Regions from separate parts of the Streptomyces sp. NTD107 genome, predicted to be linked through region 3. Evidence: riboswitches for the same ligand, from Rfam matches in the RefSeq annotation. Region 3 holds a riboswitch; each other region holds the start of a gene.
What was found. A riboswitch is a leader RNA that binds a small molecule or an ion and turns the genes downstream of it on or off. The one in region 3 is predicted to bind cyclic di-AMP.

Region 1: linked by a shared signal. The riboswitch ahead of AC5WRL_RS20360 (transglycosylase family protein) and the one ahead of AC5WRL_RS25635 (M23 family metallopeptidase) in region 3 are both predicted to bind cyclic di-AMP.
Region 2: linked by a shared signal. The riboswitch ahead of AC5WRL_RS20605 (M23 family metallopeptidase) and the one ahead of AC5WRL_RS25635 (M23 family metallopeptidase) in region 3 are both predicted to bind cyclic di-AMP.

The regions. Positions count from the first base shown of each region.
Region 1 covers NZ_JCAJZV010000010.1:99,744-104,960, reverse strand. The annotation lists gene AC5WRL_RS20380 (Ppx/GppA phosphatase family protein) at 1-16, opposite strand, end outside; gene AC5WRL_RS20375 (DUF501 domain-containing protein) at 13-561, opposite strand; gene AC5WRL_RS20370 (FtsB family cell division protein) at 567-1,076, opposite strand; gene eno (phosphopyruvate hydratase) at 1,180-2,460, opposite strand; gene AC5WRL_RS20360 (transglycosylase family protein) at 2,768-3,457, opposite strand; cyclic di-AMP (ydaO/yuaA leader) riboswitch at 3,461-3,605, opposite strand; gene AC5WRL_RS20355 (LysM peptidoglycan-binding domain-containing protein) at 3,953-4,960, opposite strand; gene AC5WRL_RS20350 (cytochrome P450 family protein) at 5,115-5,217, opposite strand, start outside.
Region 2 covers NZ_JCAJZV010000010.1:147,185-152,401, forward strand. The annotation lists gene AC5WRL_RS20590 (5-(carboxyamino)imidazole ribonucleotide synthase) at 1-992, shown strand, start outside; gene purE (5-(carboxyamino)imidazole ribonucleotide mutase) at 989-1,540, shown strand; gene AC5WRL_RS20600 (dipeptidase) at 1,537-2,724, shown strand; cyclic di-AMP (ydaO/yuaA leader) riboswitch at 3,048-3,227, shown strand; gene AC5WRL_RS20605 (M23 family metallopeptidase) at 3,233-4,030, shown strand; gene AC5WRL_RS20610 (ABC transporter permease) at 4,083-4,895, opposite strand; gene AC5WRL_RS20615 (ATP-binding cassette domain-containing protein) at 4,892-5,217, opposite strand, start outside.
Region 3 covers NZ_JCAJZV010000017.1:83,178-88,394, forward strand. The annotation lists gene AC5WRL_RS25625 (caspase family protein) at 1-1,335, shown strand, start outside; gene AC5WRL_RS25630 (extracellular solute-binding protein) at 1,374-2,765, shown strand; cyclic di-AMP (ydaO/yuaA leader) riboswitch at 2,951-3,104, shown strand; gene AC5WRL_RS25635 (M23 family metallopeptidase) at 3,116-4,123, shown strand; gene AC5WRL_RS25640 (aldo/keto reductase) at 4,205-5,134, shown strand; gene AC5WRL_RS25645 (very short patch repair endonuclease) at 5,154-5,217, shown strand, end outside.

The DNA.
Region 1 (5,217 bases), on a different contig from region 3:
TCGCCGCCGCCCTCATGCGGCCGGCTCCTCGGCGCTCACACACGGGCCCTTGCGCCACCACTGGGGAAGCATCGCGATCGCCTCGTCGCCCAGCGGGTTGACCCCCGGGCCGGCCGCCAGCGAGTGCGCCACCAGCACATGCAGGCACTTCACCCGGTCCGGCATCCCGCCGGCGCTCGGGAAGCCCTCCAGCACCTCGATGGCGTCCCGGCGCGCGAGATAGTCCTCGTGGGCCGCCCGGTACGCCGCCGCCAGCTCCGGGTCGGTGGCCAGCCGCGCCGTCATCTCCTTCATCACCCCGTTCGCCTCCAGGGTGCCGATCGCGGACGCGGCCCGCGGGCAGGTCAGGTAGTACGTGGTGGGGAAGGGGCTGCCGTCCTCAAGCCGGGGCGCGGTCTCCACCACATCCGGGTTGCCGCACGGGCAGCGGTGCGCCACCCCGCGCAGCCCGCGCGGAACCCGGCCCAGCTGGGCCGCCACCGCGGCGGTGTCGGGGTCGGTGGCGGCGTCGGTGGCGGCGTCGGTCTCGGTGTCGGTGTCGGTGTCCGTGTGGTTCTTCATCGCTCTCATTGTTTCAGGGGGGCCGCTCGGTCGGCCTTGTCGATGCCGTCCCACAGATTGTCGTACCAGGGGCGGTTGGCCGGGGCACCACGGTTGCGGAGCCGGTCCTCCGCGGCCTCCTCCTGGGCGCCGGGCGGATCCGGCAGGATGAAACCGGTCTCCCCGGGCCGTACGTAATGGAGGTGACGGCGCGCCTGCTGCTCCACGTACGCCGGGTCCTGCCAGCGGGCCTTCTCGTCCCGCAGCTCCTCCACCCGTTCCTTCGCCTCCGCCGCCTTGCGGCGTTCGTCGCCGATCTCCGAGCGCTGGGACACGTACTGCCGCAGCGGATAGGCGAGCGCAACGATCAGCGCGCAGATCACCAGCGCCAGCAGCGCCGCCCGCCCGGTGAGCCGGCTGCGGCGTACGGGGCGGCGCAGCCGCCGGTTCTGCGCCCGGTAGACGCGGGCGGCGGCCTGCTCGCCCAGCGCCCTGATCCGGGTCGCGGTGGAGAACCGGTCCCGGTTCGCCGCCACATCAGCCTCCCCGTCGCCCCTGTCCTGTACAAACAGCTGTCCCCGCCACCGTACGGGACGGGTGGCGGGGACGGTGGCAGCGGCGTCGGGGTTCGGTCCCGGATCAGCCCTGGAAGCGCGGGAAGGCGCTGCGGCCCGCGTACACGGCCGCGTCGTCCAGGATCTCCTCGATGCGCATGAGCTGGTTGTACTTGGCGACCCGCTCGGAACGGGCCGGCGCACCGGTCTTGATCTGGCCGCAGTTGGTGGCGACGGCCAGGTCGGCGATGGTGACGTCCTCGGTCTCGCCGGAGCGGTGCGACATCATGCAGCGGTAGCCGTTGCGCTGGGCCAGCTCGACGGCGTCCAGGGTCTCGGTCAGCGAACCGATCTGGTTGACCTTCACCAGCAGCGCGTTGGCGGTGCCGGCGTCGATGCCGCGCTGGAGCCGCTCGGGGTTGGTGACGAACAGGTCGTCGCCGACGATCTGCACCTTGTCGCCGAGCTGGACGGTGAGGGTGTGCCAGCCGTCCCAGTCGTCCTCGTGCAGCGGGTCCTCGATGGAGACCAGCGGGTACGCCTCGACCAGCTCGGCGTAGTAGGCGGTCATCTCCTCGGCGGTGCGGGACTTGCCCTCGAAGGTGTAGACGCCGTCGCTGTAGAACTCGCTGGCCGCCACGTCCAGGGCGAGCGCGATGTCCTGGCCGGGGGTGTAGCCGGCCTTCTGGATGGCCTCGATGATCAGGTCGAGGGCCTCGCGGTTGGAGTCCAGGTTCGGGGCGAAGCCGCCCTCGTCGCCCAGGCCGGTGGACAGGCCGCGCTCCTTGAGGACGGCCTTGAGGGTGTGGTACGTCTCGGCGCCCCAGCGCACCGCCTCCGAGAAGGACTCGGCGCCGATCGGGGCGATCATGAACTCCTGGATGTCCACGTTGGAGTCCGCGTGCGAACCGCCGTTGAGGATGTTCATCATCGGCACCGGCAGCAGGTGCGCGTTGGGGCCGCCCAGGTAGCGGAAGAGCGGCAGGTCGCGGGACTCGGACGCGGCGTGCGCCACGGCCAGCGACACGCCGAGGATGGCGTTGGCGCCGAGGGAGGACTTGTCGGCGGTGGCGTCGAGGTCGAACATCGCCTGGTCGATCAGGCGCTGCTCGGTGGCGTCGTAGCCGACCAGCTCGGGGCCGATCTGCTCGATGACGGCCAGTACGGCCTTCTCCACGCCCTTGCCCTGGTAGCGGCCGGCGTCTCCGTCGCGCAGCTCAAGCGCCTCGAAGGCTCCGGTGGAGGCGCCCGAGGGGACAGCGGCGCGGCCGGTACTGCTGTCGTCGAGGCCAACCTCGACCTCGACCGTGGGGTTGCCTCGCGAGTCGAGGATCTCGCGGGCTACGACGACGTCGATGGACGGCACAAGGGGCTCCTTCGTCTGGCTGGACGTCTTATGGCGTCTTGAAACCCTCTGAGCCTAACCGGCCGCCGTCCCGGCGCCGCTCACAACCTCGCCACAATCTGCCGGATGGTTGGCATTTCCGCTGGTCAGGTGCGGTTTTGGCGCAAGGCATCTTTTTGTTTAAGAGCGGAAGAAAACCCGGCGCGGGGCGGCTGAACGGCAGATTGCGCTGCCGTACGAGCCGCCCCGCGCCGCCGGGTTGCCGATCGCGTCCGCCAGGGTGCGGATCGCGTCGCCGATCACGTCGCCGATCGCGTCGCCGGTCGGGTCAGAGGGCGAGCTCCTGGCCGGGGAAGATCAGGTTGGGGTCGTCGCCGACGACGGACTTGTTCTGGTGGTACAGCTGCTGCCAGCTGATGCCGTGGGCGGCGGCGATCTTGGACAGCGTGTCGCCGGACACCACCGTGTAGGTGTCGCCGGAGGCCGCCGGGGCGCTCTCGCTGACGGTCTCGGCGGCCTGCGGGGCGGGCGCCGGGGTCTCCTCGACGGGGGCTTCCCGCACGGGGGCCGGGGCCTCCTCGGCCGGGGCCGGGGTCTCGGTGGTGGCGCCGCCACCCGGGTTGACGTCGGCGGCCGGGCCGCCGGCGGACAGACCCGCCCGGGCGCCGCACACCGGCCAGGCGCCGGGGCCCTGCATGGACAGCAGCACCTCGGCGGTGGCGATCTGCTGCTCCTTGGTGGCCTGGTCGGCCTGGGAGGCGTACTGGGTGCCACCCGCCGCCGCCCACGAGGAGTTGGAGAACTGGAGGCCGCCGTAGTAGCCGTTGCCGGTGTTGATGGACCAGTTGCCGCCGGACTCGCACTGGGCGACGGCGTCCCAGGTGTCGACGGAGGCGGCGTGGGCGCCGGTGGCGCCGATCAGGGGGATGGCGACGGCGGCACCGGTGACACCGGCGGCGGTCGCGAGGCGGGTCGGCTTGGAGGGACGGCGGTGACGGCCCTTACCGGAGAACAGCATGACGATCCTTCTCACCGGACGCCTGCGAGGTGAGCTGTCGGGTTCGGGTCAGTGAGTTGCCCGGCCGGGACGGATGGGCTCCGTCCCGGCTTCACCCCAAGCCGCTCCGGTCCGGCCCGCTCCGGGGAGGAACGGGTCGTTCTCGGTTCGGCGTTCCGCTTCCCCGGCTGCCTGCTGGCCGCCGGGTGACGGACTGGGTCCCCCGCTCCTGCCAAGCGGTTGTGGCGCAGTGGTGGTCCCCCGGCCGGCGGCAGGATTCGGCGTACGGCCAGAGCACCCGGTGTGTAAAACCGAGCGGGGGACACTAAACACACGCCGAATCACGATTCAAGAACGATGAAGATCGCGGCGCGGGCGTGGCTTGACTCCGAACGGGGGATGTTCGCGCAGGTCAGCGGGGAAACGGACAGTGTGGACCAGTCGGGCGGCATCGTCTCATAAGGAGACGATGGTCACACTTAACACCATCCGGAAGTCGCTCCCCGCCACCGGCCCTTAATCGCCCGTTACGCCCAACTCAAGCTGAAGACCTGGGACTATATGATCGGGGTTGTCCCCAATGACCGATTCATTCGCCGCGTAGAGCGCCGGCCAACCACCGTCCACCGTGAGGGCATCGGCGATCCCGGAGAGCGTGTCACCGGTCAGCACCTCGTACGGGCCGCTCTCGCTCTCACCCTCGGCGGCGTCCGGGGCGCTGTCGCCGGACTGCTCACCCGTGGCGGGCTCGGTGCGCTCCCCCGCGCGGTCGGCCGGGCGATCGGCGTGCCGTCCGGCGCCGTCCGCGTTCTCACCCGGCTGGCTGTCCGGTTCGGTGGCCGCGCCACCCCGGTGGCGGCCGGTGCCGGAGCCCTCCGTCGTGCCCTCGGCGGACGCACTGTCGGCCGGCGCGTCCGCGGCCGGATCGGTGGCCTTCCCGGTGGACTTCTCACCCGCCGGGTCCGTCGCCCCGCCGGCCGGCGCGCCAGTGGCGGGCTTGCCGGTGCCGGAACCCGCGTCGCTCGCCTCGTCCGCCGCCCCGCCGGGCACCGTGCCGCCGCCGATCCCGCTCTCGGTGGCCTCCGGGGCCCCGGCCGGGTCGGCCGGGACCCCGGCGTCCGCCCCGGCCTCCTCGCCGCCGGTGCGGAACTCCTGCCACAGCCCGGTGGACACCGCGCAGCTGGGGAACGCGGACTTGCCCTGCGCCGCCAGCATCCGCTCGGCCACCGTGATCTGCTGCGCCCGGGAGGCGAGGTCGGGGCGCTCGGCGAAGTCGGTGCCGCCGTGCTCCTCCCACTGCGCGAGGGGGATCTGGAGCCCGCCGTAGTAGCCGTTGTCGGTGTTCGCGGTCCACACCCCGCCGCTCTCGCACTCGGCGGCGGCGTCCCAGGTCTCGGGGGTGACCGCGCCGGCGGATGTCGCGCCCAGCAGGGGCAGTGCGAGACCCGCTCCGGTGACGCCTGCTGCCACCACGAACGCGGGGGCCTGCTTGGGACGACGATGACGACCTGTGCCGGAGCGCATGTGACTGCCTCTCGTGCGAACGACGTGGAAACGGTGCTGCGATGACGCGATGGTGCGATGACGCATGGCCGCAGTGGTGCGGTTGAGCGCAGAACCTAGCTCGCCCGCCTGTGCGATCACAAGCTGATCCCGTGGAGATCACATACAGATCACACTACTGACTGTGCGTCACATGGCTGGATGTGAACTCTACCGGCAGTGAGCGCAGCCCCCGCATGATCAGGCCACCCCGCCAGCGCAGATCATCCGGATCCACC
Region 2 (5,217 bases), on a different contig from region 3:
ACCTGGACACCCTGCGGGCCTTCGCCCAGGGCTGCGATGTGATCACCTTCGATCACGAGCACGTCCCGACCGAACACCTGCGCGCACTGGAGGCGGACGGCATCCCCGTACGCCCCGGCCCCGACGCCCTGGTGCACGCCCAGGACAAGGGCGTGATGCGGGCCCGGCTCACCCAGCTCGGCATCCCCTGCCCCCGGCACCGCATCGTCGCCGACCCGGCGGATGTGGCCCGCTTCGCCGCCGAGGAGCCCGGCGCCGGCTTCCCCGTCGTCCTCAAGACGGTGCGCGGCGGCTACGACGGCAAGGGCGTGTGGGTGGTGGACTCCGCCGAGGACCCGGCCATCGCCGAGCCGTTCCGCGCCGGGGTGCCGGTGCTCGCCGAGGAGAAGGTCGACTACGTGCGCGAGCTGGCCGCCAACGTGGTCCGCTCCCCGCACGGCCAGGCCGTCGCGTACCCCGTCGTCGAGTCCATCCAGGTGCGCGGCGTGTGCGACACCGTCATCGCGCCGGCCCCCGGACTCCCCGACGGGCTGGGCCCGGCCGCCCAGCAGCTGGCCCTGCGGATCGCCGCCGAACTGGGCGTCACCGGCCATCTCGCCGTCGAACTCTTCGAGACGACCGACGGCCGGGTGCTGGTCAACGAGCTGGCGATGCGCCCGCACAACTCCGGGCACTGGACCCAGGACGGCGCCGTCACCTCCCAGTTCGCCAACCATCTGCGGGCCGTCCTCGACCTCCCGCTCGGCGACCCGCGCCCGCGCGCGCCCTGGACCGTGATGGTCAACGTCCTCGGCGGCAACTACCCCGACATGTACCCGGCGTATCTGCACTGCATGGCCCGCGACCCCGGGCTGAAGATCCATATGTACGGCAAGGACGTGAAGCCGGGCCGCAAGGTCGGCCATGTCACCACCTACGGCGACGAGCTGTCCGAGGTCCGCGAACGCGCCCGGCACGCCGCCGACTATCTGCGGGGAACGATCGACGAATGAGCACTATCCGCAACGCGCCGCCGCTGATCGGCCTGGTCATGGGGTCGGACTCCGACTGGCCGGTGATGCAGGCCGCCGCGCACGCGCTCGACGAGTTCGAGGTGCCGTACGAGGCGGACGTGGTCTCCGCGCACCGTATGCCGCGCGAGATGGTCGAGTACGGGGAGCGGGCCGCCGGCCGCGGGCTGAAGGCCATCATCGCGGGCGCGGGCGGCGCCGCCCATCTGCCGGGCATGCTGGCCTCCCTCACCCCGCTGCCGGTCATCGGCGTACCGGTGCCGTTCACGCACCTGGACGGCATGGACTCGCTGCTGTCCATCGTGCAGATGCCGGCCGGGGTACCGGTGGCCACCGTCTCGGTCGGCGGCGCCCGCAACGCCGGGCTGCTGGCGGTACGGATCCTCGCCGCGCACGACGAACGGCTGCGCGACCGGATGAGCGACTTCCAGCGGGTACTCAACGCCCAGGCCACCGAGAAGGGCCGCAAGCTGCGCGCCTCGCTCGGCCAGGGCCGGGGCTCCGACCAGGGCAAGGGGGCCGGCGCGTGAGCGACTTCCTGGCCCGGGCCCGGGTCCTGCTCGCCGAACACCCGGTGGTGGACGGCCACAACGATCTGCCGTGGGCGCTGCGCGAGCAGGTCCGCTACGACCTCGACCGGCGTGACATCGCCACCGACCAGAGCGCCCATCTGCACACCGATCTGCCCCGGCTGCGCTCCGGCGGCGTCGGCGCCCAGTTCTGGTCGGTGTACACCCGCTCCGACTACGCGGGGGACGCCGCCGTCAGCTCCACCCTGGAGCAGATCGACGTGGTGCGCCAGCTGCTGGCCCGTTACCCCGCCGAACTCGCCTGGGCCGGCACGGCGGACGAGATGGAGAAGGCGCGCGCCGAGGGCCGGATCGCCTCCCTGATGGGCGCCGAGGGCGGGCACTCCATCCACAACTCGCTGGCCACGCTGCGTGCCCTGTACGCGCTGGGCGTGCGCTACATGACGCTCACCCACAACGACACCATCGACTGGGCGGACTCGGCGACCGACGAGCCCCGGCACGGCGGCCTCAGCGCGTTCGGCGAGGAGGTGGTGCGGGAGATGAACCGGATCGGCATGCTGGTCGATCTGTCCCATGTGTCCGCCGATACGATGCGGGACGCGCTGCGCGTCACCGAGGCGCCGGTGATCTTCTCGCACTCCTCGGCGCGCGCCGTGTGCGACCACCCGCGCAACATCCCCGACGACGTACTGGCCGCGCTGCCGGCCAACGGCGGGGTGGCGATGGCGACCTTCGTACCGAAGTTCGTGCTGCCGGCGGCGGTGGAGTGGACGCGCCTGGCGGACGAGAACATGCGTGCGCACGGGCTGCACCACCTGGACACCACCGAGGCCGGGATGCGGGTCCAGCGGGCGTACGAGGCGGCCAACCCGCGCCCGGTGGCGACCCCGGCGACGGTGGCGGACCACCTGGACCACATGCGCGAGGTGGCCGGCGTCGATCACATCGGCGTCGGAGGCGACTTCGACGGCACGGCGTTCCTGCCCCAGGGGCTGGACTCGGTGGCCGGCTACCCGAATCTGGTCGCCGAACTGCTGCGGCGCGGCTGGTCGGACGCCGACCTGGCCAAGCTGACCTGGCAGAACGCGGTCCGCGTGGTGCGCGAAGCGGAGGCGGCGGCGGACGTCCTGAGCGCCCGGCGCGGCCCGTCGAACGCCACCATCGAGCAGCTGGACGGCTAAGCCAACCGATCATTTCGGACATTGCGAACATTGGGTGGGATAGCGCCGCTTGAGAAGGGGGCCGTGACCGACCTCACTTTCCGTCCCGGACGGGGCGTGCGCGGCTCGCGCCCGACCCCTCCGCATCTCCGGCAAGTGCGAATTTCGCCCCCGAAGTTGGCGGGCAAACGGGAATGATCGCCCAAAGGTGATCATTCCCGTTTCCCTTTTGTGATCAAGCGGCTGCCGCCCGCCGCCTGTTGTCCTGTCCGAATTAACGGGATTACGGTGCTTCCGCGTCGCACCCGCGGCGATCCGAGGCCGGACGCCCAATCCTGTCACCGGCCACGGAAACGCAGTCTTCCCCATGACAGGAGCGGGGGACCCACTTCCCGCCGGCCCGGCCCCCACCGGACCGGCTCGGGGTGAAGCCACCGCCGCGCGGCACCCGTCCGCACGGCAGTGGCCGGGCTACTTCTCCGGCCCGAACCCGACAGCTCACCTCGCAGGCGATGAGAGGAGCCCCCGTATGTCCGGACGCGGTCGTCACCGCGCCTCGCGCGCCCATCGCTTCACCCACCTCACCCGCGCCTCCGTGCTGCTGGCCGTCTCCGGCGCCGGCATCGCCGTGCCGCTGGCCACCGCCGGCGCCGCACACGCCGCCGACGCCCCGGCCGTCACCGCCACGTACACCGTCAAGGCGGGCGACACGCTCAGCAAGATCGCCCGCGATCTGGGCCTGGACGGCGGCTGGAAGGCCCTGTACGAGGACAACAAGGCCGCCATCGGCAGCGACGCCAGCCTGATCAAGCCCGGCCTGAAGCTGGAGCTGTCCTCGTACGGCGGCACCGCGACCGCGACCGGTGCCGGAGCCGCCGCCGACGACGCCGCGGCCACCCCCGCGCCCGCCCCGGCCACCGGCGGCTGGGTCTCCCCGATCGCCGACGGCGCCATCGCCACCGGCTACAAGGTGGCCGGCTCCATGTGGGCCAGCGGCTACCACACCGGCATCGACTTCCCCGCCGCCACCGGCACCCCGGCGCTGGCCGTGGGCGACGGCGTGGTGTACTCGGCCGGCGCCGGCGGCTCCTACGGCAACCAGGTCATCATCAAGCTCGCCGACGGCAACTACGCCCAGTACGCCCACCTGTCCTCGATCTCCGTGAGCGCCGGCCAGTCGGTGTCCGCCGGGGACCAGATCGGCGGCGTCGGCACCACCGGCAACAGCACCGGGCCGCACCTGCACTTCGAGATCAGGACCGGCCCCGACTACGGCTCGGACATCGACCCGCTGGCCTATCTGCGCGCCCAGGGCGTCACCCTGTAGCGCCGGTTCGTCCCGCCGTCCCCCCGAGGACGGCGGGACGAACACCGCGCCCTCAGCGGCTCAGCCGCTGGTACCTGCGCACCGCCAGCGGCGCGAACACCGCCACCAGTACCACCGGCCAGGCGATCGCCAGCGCCACCGCGTGCTCGGCCGGCCAGCCGCCGCCACCGCCACCCGCCGTCGCCGGGCCCGGGTTGCCGAACAGCTCCCGGATCGCCGACACCGTCGCCGACAGCGGATTCCACTGCGAGACCGTGCCCAGCCAGCCGGGCATCAGCTCCGGTGCCACGAACACGTTCGAGACGGCCGTCAGCGGGAAGGCCAGCGGGAAGACGATGGTGCCGACCGTGTCCGGGTTGGGCACCAGCAGCCCCAGAAAGATCCCGATCCACGTCATCGCCACCCGCAGCGCCAGCACCAGCGCCACCGCCAGCAGCGCGTACCCCAGGCCCCGGTGCCAGTTCCAGCCCACCAGCAGCCCGCAGACCACCAGCACCGCCATCTCCAGCAGCGCCCGGAACAGATCCGCGACACTGCGCCCGGTGAGCAGCGCCGAGCGGGCGATCGGCAGCGACCGCAGGCGGTCCACCACCCCGCGCTGCGCGTCGTGCGCGATCGCCGTGGCGGTGGCGCCCATCCCGTACAGCATGGTCATCGCGAACACCCCGGGCAGCAGGAACTCCCGGTACGCGCCGCCGTCCGGCACCTGCATGCCGCTGCCGAAGACGTAGCCGAAGACCAGCACGAACATGATCGGCAGCGCGAAGTAGAGCGCGATCTCCTCCGGCGCCCGCACCACATGGGCCATGTTGCGGCCGGTCAGCACCCAGCTGTCGGCCGCCGTCGTACGCAGCTTCCGCATCATGCCGCCACCTCCGCCTTCGCCGCCCCGTCGCCGGTGAGCCGGAGAAACGCCTCGTCGAGGGTGGGCCGCCGGGTGCCGATGTCCTCCACCGCCAGGCCGGCGTCGTGCAGGCCCCGTACCACCTCGGTCAGTGCCGCCACCCGGTCGGTGACCGGGGCGCCCACCCGCCGGGTGTCCGGGTCGGTGACGGCCGGCGCGCCCGCTATCCGCTCCAGCAGGCCGGCCACCGCGACCAGATCGGCGGCCCGCCGGGTGACGATCTCCACCCGGTCGCCGCCGATCCGGGCCTTGAGCTCGTCGGCGGTGCCCTCGGCGATCACCC
Region 3 (5,217 bases):
CGCGACATCGGGCCGCGCCCCGATGTGTGGCTGCCGTCCGCCTCGATCGCCGTACGGCAGGTCGCGGACGATGTCGATGCGGCGGAGAGCGCCGCGTACCTGGGGGAACCGGTCACGGTGGCCACCTCGCCCGCCGTCGTCCTGATGCCGGGGGACGCGGGGGTGGCGCGGACGGGGGAGCCACTGGAGCGGCTGCTGGCGGCTGCGACGGCGCTGGAGTGGCCGGTGCTGCGGGCCGGCCCGGCCACCTCGGCGGCTTCCGTGCTGCACGGGATGGCGGCGGGCCCCGGCCGGATACCGGCCCAGCCGCTGCCGCCGCCCGACGACGCGGCGCTGCTGTGTTCGCTGGGCCGCCCGGCGGGTGCCGCGCCGGTGCTGCTGGTGGCGGAGCGTACGGCGGTGGACCTGGTCCACGAGCGGCGGCGGCCGGCCTGTCTGAGCGGGGCGGTGCCGGCCGGCCGGCTGGATCAGCTGACGTGGGACCGGCAGTACCGCGCGTACTACCCCGCCGACGTACCGCAGCTCGATCTGACCTTCGTCCCGGTGCACTGGGAGCACGCCGGCGCCGACGACGCGGGGCGGCGTACGGCGATCGCCCGGCTGGGCGAGTGGCTCGGCTCGGCGGAGGGGCGGCGGGCGCTGGGCGAACAGGGATTCCGTGACCCCGACGACGAGCGGCGGGCGCTGATCGAGGCGTCGCCGCTGAACCACGAGGCGTTCGTGGCCGAGCCCGGGTCGGGGCTGTCGTCTCCCCCGGCGCCGGACGCGGCGGCGGTGGCGGAGTATCTGCGCGAGGAGGAGCGGGAGCGGGGGCCGCGCGATGTGGTGTTCGTGGTGGATGTGTCCTCCGGCTCGTACACCCGGGCGGCGCAGTACACGGCGCTGTTGCGGACGGCGATCGATGAGCTGGGGCCGGAGGACCGGTTCGCGCTGCTGGCCACCCCAGGCGACGGCGGGCCGGCGCGTACCGTGCTGGACCTGGAGTGGCACGGCGCGGGCGTGACCGGGGCGGCGATCGACGGGCTGGCCCCGGTGGAGCGGCATGCCGCGATCACCCCGGCGGTGGAGGCGGGCCTGGCGCTGCTGGCGGACGCCGGGGACCGGGGGCGGCTGCTGGTGCTGATCACCGATGACGAGGACAGCTCCGGCCGGCCCGGGCTGCCGGCCGGCACCGCGGCGCCGGTCGCGGTGGTGTCGTACGGCTCGCTGGGCTGCGCCCACCTCTACAACGAGATGCTGGTCGCCGAGGGTGCCCTGTGCTTCGACGGTTCCCCGCCGCAGGGGGCCGCGCTGGCCGCCGCGCTGCGCGGGCTGACCGCGCTCCGGGAGCGGTGATGGGGCGGCGGCGGGCAGATCGGGCCGGGCGGTGCGCGGTGCTCACGCTGGTGCTGGCGGTGGTGGCCGGCTGCACCGGCGGGCCGTCCGGTGCGGGGCCGCCCGGTGGGCGGCCGGACGACGGCCGGCCGCTGGTGGTGGTCAGCGGCGCGGATCTGACCAGCAGGGAGGGCGAGGGGGTACGGCAGGCCCTGATCGACGCGTGGAACGCGGACGGGAACAACCGGCAGGCCCGGCTGGTGGAGCTGCCCCGGACCGATGACGGTCAGCACAGTGAGCTGATCGCGGCGCTCCAGTCGGGCAGCGCCGACTTCGACGTGGTGAACCTGGACACCACCTGGGTGCCGGAGTTCGCGGCGGCCGGTCTGATCAGGCCGCTGGACGACGCGCTGCTGGAGGCCGACTTCCTGGCCCAGGCGGCGCGGGCGGGCCGCTGGGAGGGGCGGACGTACGCCGTACCGTTCAACACCGATGTCGGGCTGCTGTACTACCGCGAGGATCTGCTGGCGGAGCTCGGCCAGGAGGTGGGCGGGCTGCTGGGCGAGGAGACGCTCGGCGAGCTGATCGCCGGCTGGCGGGGCGGGCAGGAGTACCCGCTGTATGTCACGCAACTGCGCCCGTACGAGGGGCTGACGGTCAACGCGCTGGAGGCGTTCTGGAGCGTGGGCGTGGAGTTGGTGGACGAGCGGGGCCGGTACCGGGGCAGCGAGGCGGAGTTGCGGCGCGGGCTGGCGGAGCTGCTGCGGATCACGGACAGCGGGAAGCTGAGCGAGCGGGCCCGGGAGGCGGACGAGACCGTCGCGCTGCGGGAGTTCACCGGGGCGGACGGGGCGGACGGCGGCGATCTGTCGGGGGTGGTGCTGATGCGGAACTGGCCGTACGCGTACCAGCACGTGGACGCCACGCTGCCGGCCGGCGCGGGGTTCGGGGTGATCCCGCTGCCGGGGGCGGCGGCGCTGGGCGGGCAGTCCCTCGCCGTGTCGGCCGACAGTGTGCGGGCGGCGGACGCCGAGCGGCTGATCCGGTTTCTGACGGCGGAGCCGGACAGCCAGCGCAAGCTGCTGGAGGCGGGGTTCGCGCCGGCGCTGCGTGACGCGTACGGGATCGGGGAGCCGGCCGATCTCGACTGCGCGGCGGTGGCGGGGACGGCGGTGCGGCGGCCGGAGGGCAACCCGGCGGAGGGCGCGGCGCGCGGGGTGCCGGCGGGGTATCCGGAGCTGCTGTGGTGCGCGCTCGAAGCGGCGCGGGCGCGGCCGGCGAGTCCGTACTATCCGGCGTTCTCACGGGAGTTGCGGCTGGAGACGGGGCGGCTGCTGGCGGGGAACGCCTCGTTGGAGGCGGCGGCGGAAGCGCTGCATCAGACGCTGGCACTCGCACTGGAGGGCCGGATCACCGTGAGTGATCGGGGGGCGGCGCTGGATAACAACTGACACACCGTCAGAATTCTCTGCCATGCTCCCGCCAAGAACGTATGCCCCAATTGGATCGCGTCTGACACGATTTACCGCCCAGAAGAACGAGACCTATTTCCCGGATCCACTTGGAATTACGGCGGCCCGTCTATTAACGTTCGATAACGCAGCGCGGTCGTCTCCGCCGTCGCCACGACAGCGGTCGTGCTGCACCGCCTAATCCACGGCACGCCAACAGCGCGCCGGGGAACCGGGGAACCACCACTTGGGGTGCATCGGACGGCCCACCGCCGCCCGTAGGAGACCTTCCTGCTCCGAACCCGTCAGCTAACCCGGTCGGCGAGAGGGAAGGAAAGGAGTGCGCCTCCGTGGCGTCGAACCGGTATGGGTCCCACCCCGTCTACTACGGGCCGCAGACCACTGACGACGAGCCCCGTACCGAGTGGAACCCCAGCGCCGAGACGCTGCGCCCCGTACGCGGCCGGCACCGGGTCGCCAGGCAGCGCGGCGGCACCATGGCTCGCAGCCGGGCGGTGCTCGGCGTCGGCGTGATCGCCGCGGTCGGCGCGGGCGGCATGGCCACGGCCCAGGAGGGCGGCGCCGGCTCCGTACCCGGCCTCGACTCGGTGCGCTCCATCCCCGACCACATCCCCGTCGTCAACAACTTCATCTCCTCCTCCGCCTCGGATGCGCAGGAGGAGCCCGGCGCCGAGGAGACGGTGACGGCGACCCCGTTCACCGAGGCCCAGGACGCCGGCGAGGCGCTGCGCGCCCGGATTCTCCAGCAGGCCGAGGAACAGGAAGCCACCGCCCAGGCCGCCGCACGAGCCCAGGCCCTGGACGCGGCACAGAGCGACGCGGTCGCCGTCGCCGCCGAACTGGCCGAGACGGAACGCCTCGCCGAGGAGGAGCGGCAGCGCGCCGAGGAAGCCGAGCGGCAGCGCCTGGCCGAGGAGCGCCGGCTGGCCGAACTGCGCGCTAGCTACACCCTCCCGCTGACCAGCTACACCCTGTCCTCCGGCTTCGGCGCCAGCGGCTCCATGTGGTCCTCCACCCACACCGGCACCGACTTCGCCGCCCCCACCGGCACCCCGGTGAAGAACGTGCACACCGGCACGGTGAAGGAAGCGGCCTGGGCCGGCTCGTACGGCTACCGCATCATCATCGAGCAGGAGGACGGCACCGAGCTGTGGTACTGCCACCTCTCCTCGATGAACGTCACCGCCGGCCAGTCGGTCGACACCGGCGACACCATCGGCCGGGTCGGCTCCACCGGAAACTCCTCCGGGCCGCACCTGCACCTGGAGGTCCGCCCCGGCGGCGGTGACCCCATCGACCCGCTGACCTGGCTGCGCGGCAAGGGCCAGGCGGTCTGACCACCCCGACCATCCCCCCACACCGCCGACGGCCCTGGTGACTCCCCCCGACGCCAGGGCCGTCGGCATACCCTGGCCCGCATGAACACGATCGGCGATCTTCAGGTGTCCGGGCTCTGCCTGGGCGGCAATGTCTTCGGCTGGACGGCGGACGAGGCGGAGTCCTTCGCGGTACTCGACGCCTACACGGCGGCCGGCGAGAACTTCATCGACACCGCCGACGCCTACTCCGCCTGGGTGGACGGCAACAAGGGCGGCGAGTCGGAAACGGTGATCGGCCGCTGGCTGGCCCGCCGCGGCCGGCGCGACGACATCGTGGTGGCCACCAAGGTGGGCGCGCACCCCGAGCTGCGCGGCCTGTCCGCCGACACCATCAAAACGGCGGCCGACGCCTCGCTGCGCCGCCTGGGCGTGGACCACATCGACCTCTACTACACCCACTTCGACGACGAGTCGGTGGAAGTAGCGGAGATCATCACCGCACTGGACGACCTGGTACGCGCCGGCAAGGTCCGCGAGATCGGCGCCTCCAACATCTCCCCGGCCCGCCTGGAAGCCTCGCTGGCCTTCTCCGCCCAGGAGAACAAGGCCCGCTACACGGCCCTCCAGCCGCGCTACAACCTGCTGTCCCGGGACAGCTACGAAGGCCCCCTCGCCGACCTGGCCGCCCGCCACCACCTGGCGGTCCTGCCTTACTCGGCCCTCGCCAGCGGCTTCCTGACCGGCAAATACCGCCCCGGCGCCCACGTCAAGAGCGCCCGCTCCACCTCGGCCGCCCAACACCTGGACACCCCGCGCGGCCAAGCGGTCCTCGCCGCCCTGGACGAGGTGGCGACCACCCACAACACCGAACTCTCCACGATCGCCCTCGCCTGGCTGGCCGCCCAACCGACGATCACCTCCCCCATCGCCAGCGCCCGCACCCCCGACCAGCTCCCCCCACTCCTGAAGTCCACCACCCTGCCCCTGACGGACGAGGACCTCACCACCCTGACAAACGCCTCGGCCTGACAGCTGGGAAACTTGTCCCATGTCTGAAGGGGAGCAGTGGGAGCCACCACCCGGCTCATGGGCGTCCAGCGCGGCCCGGCGCC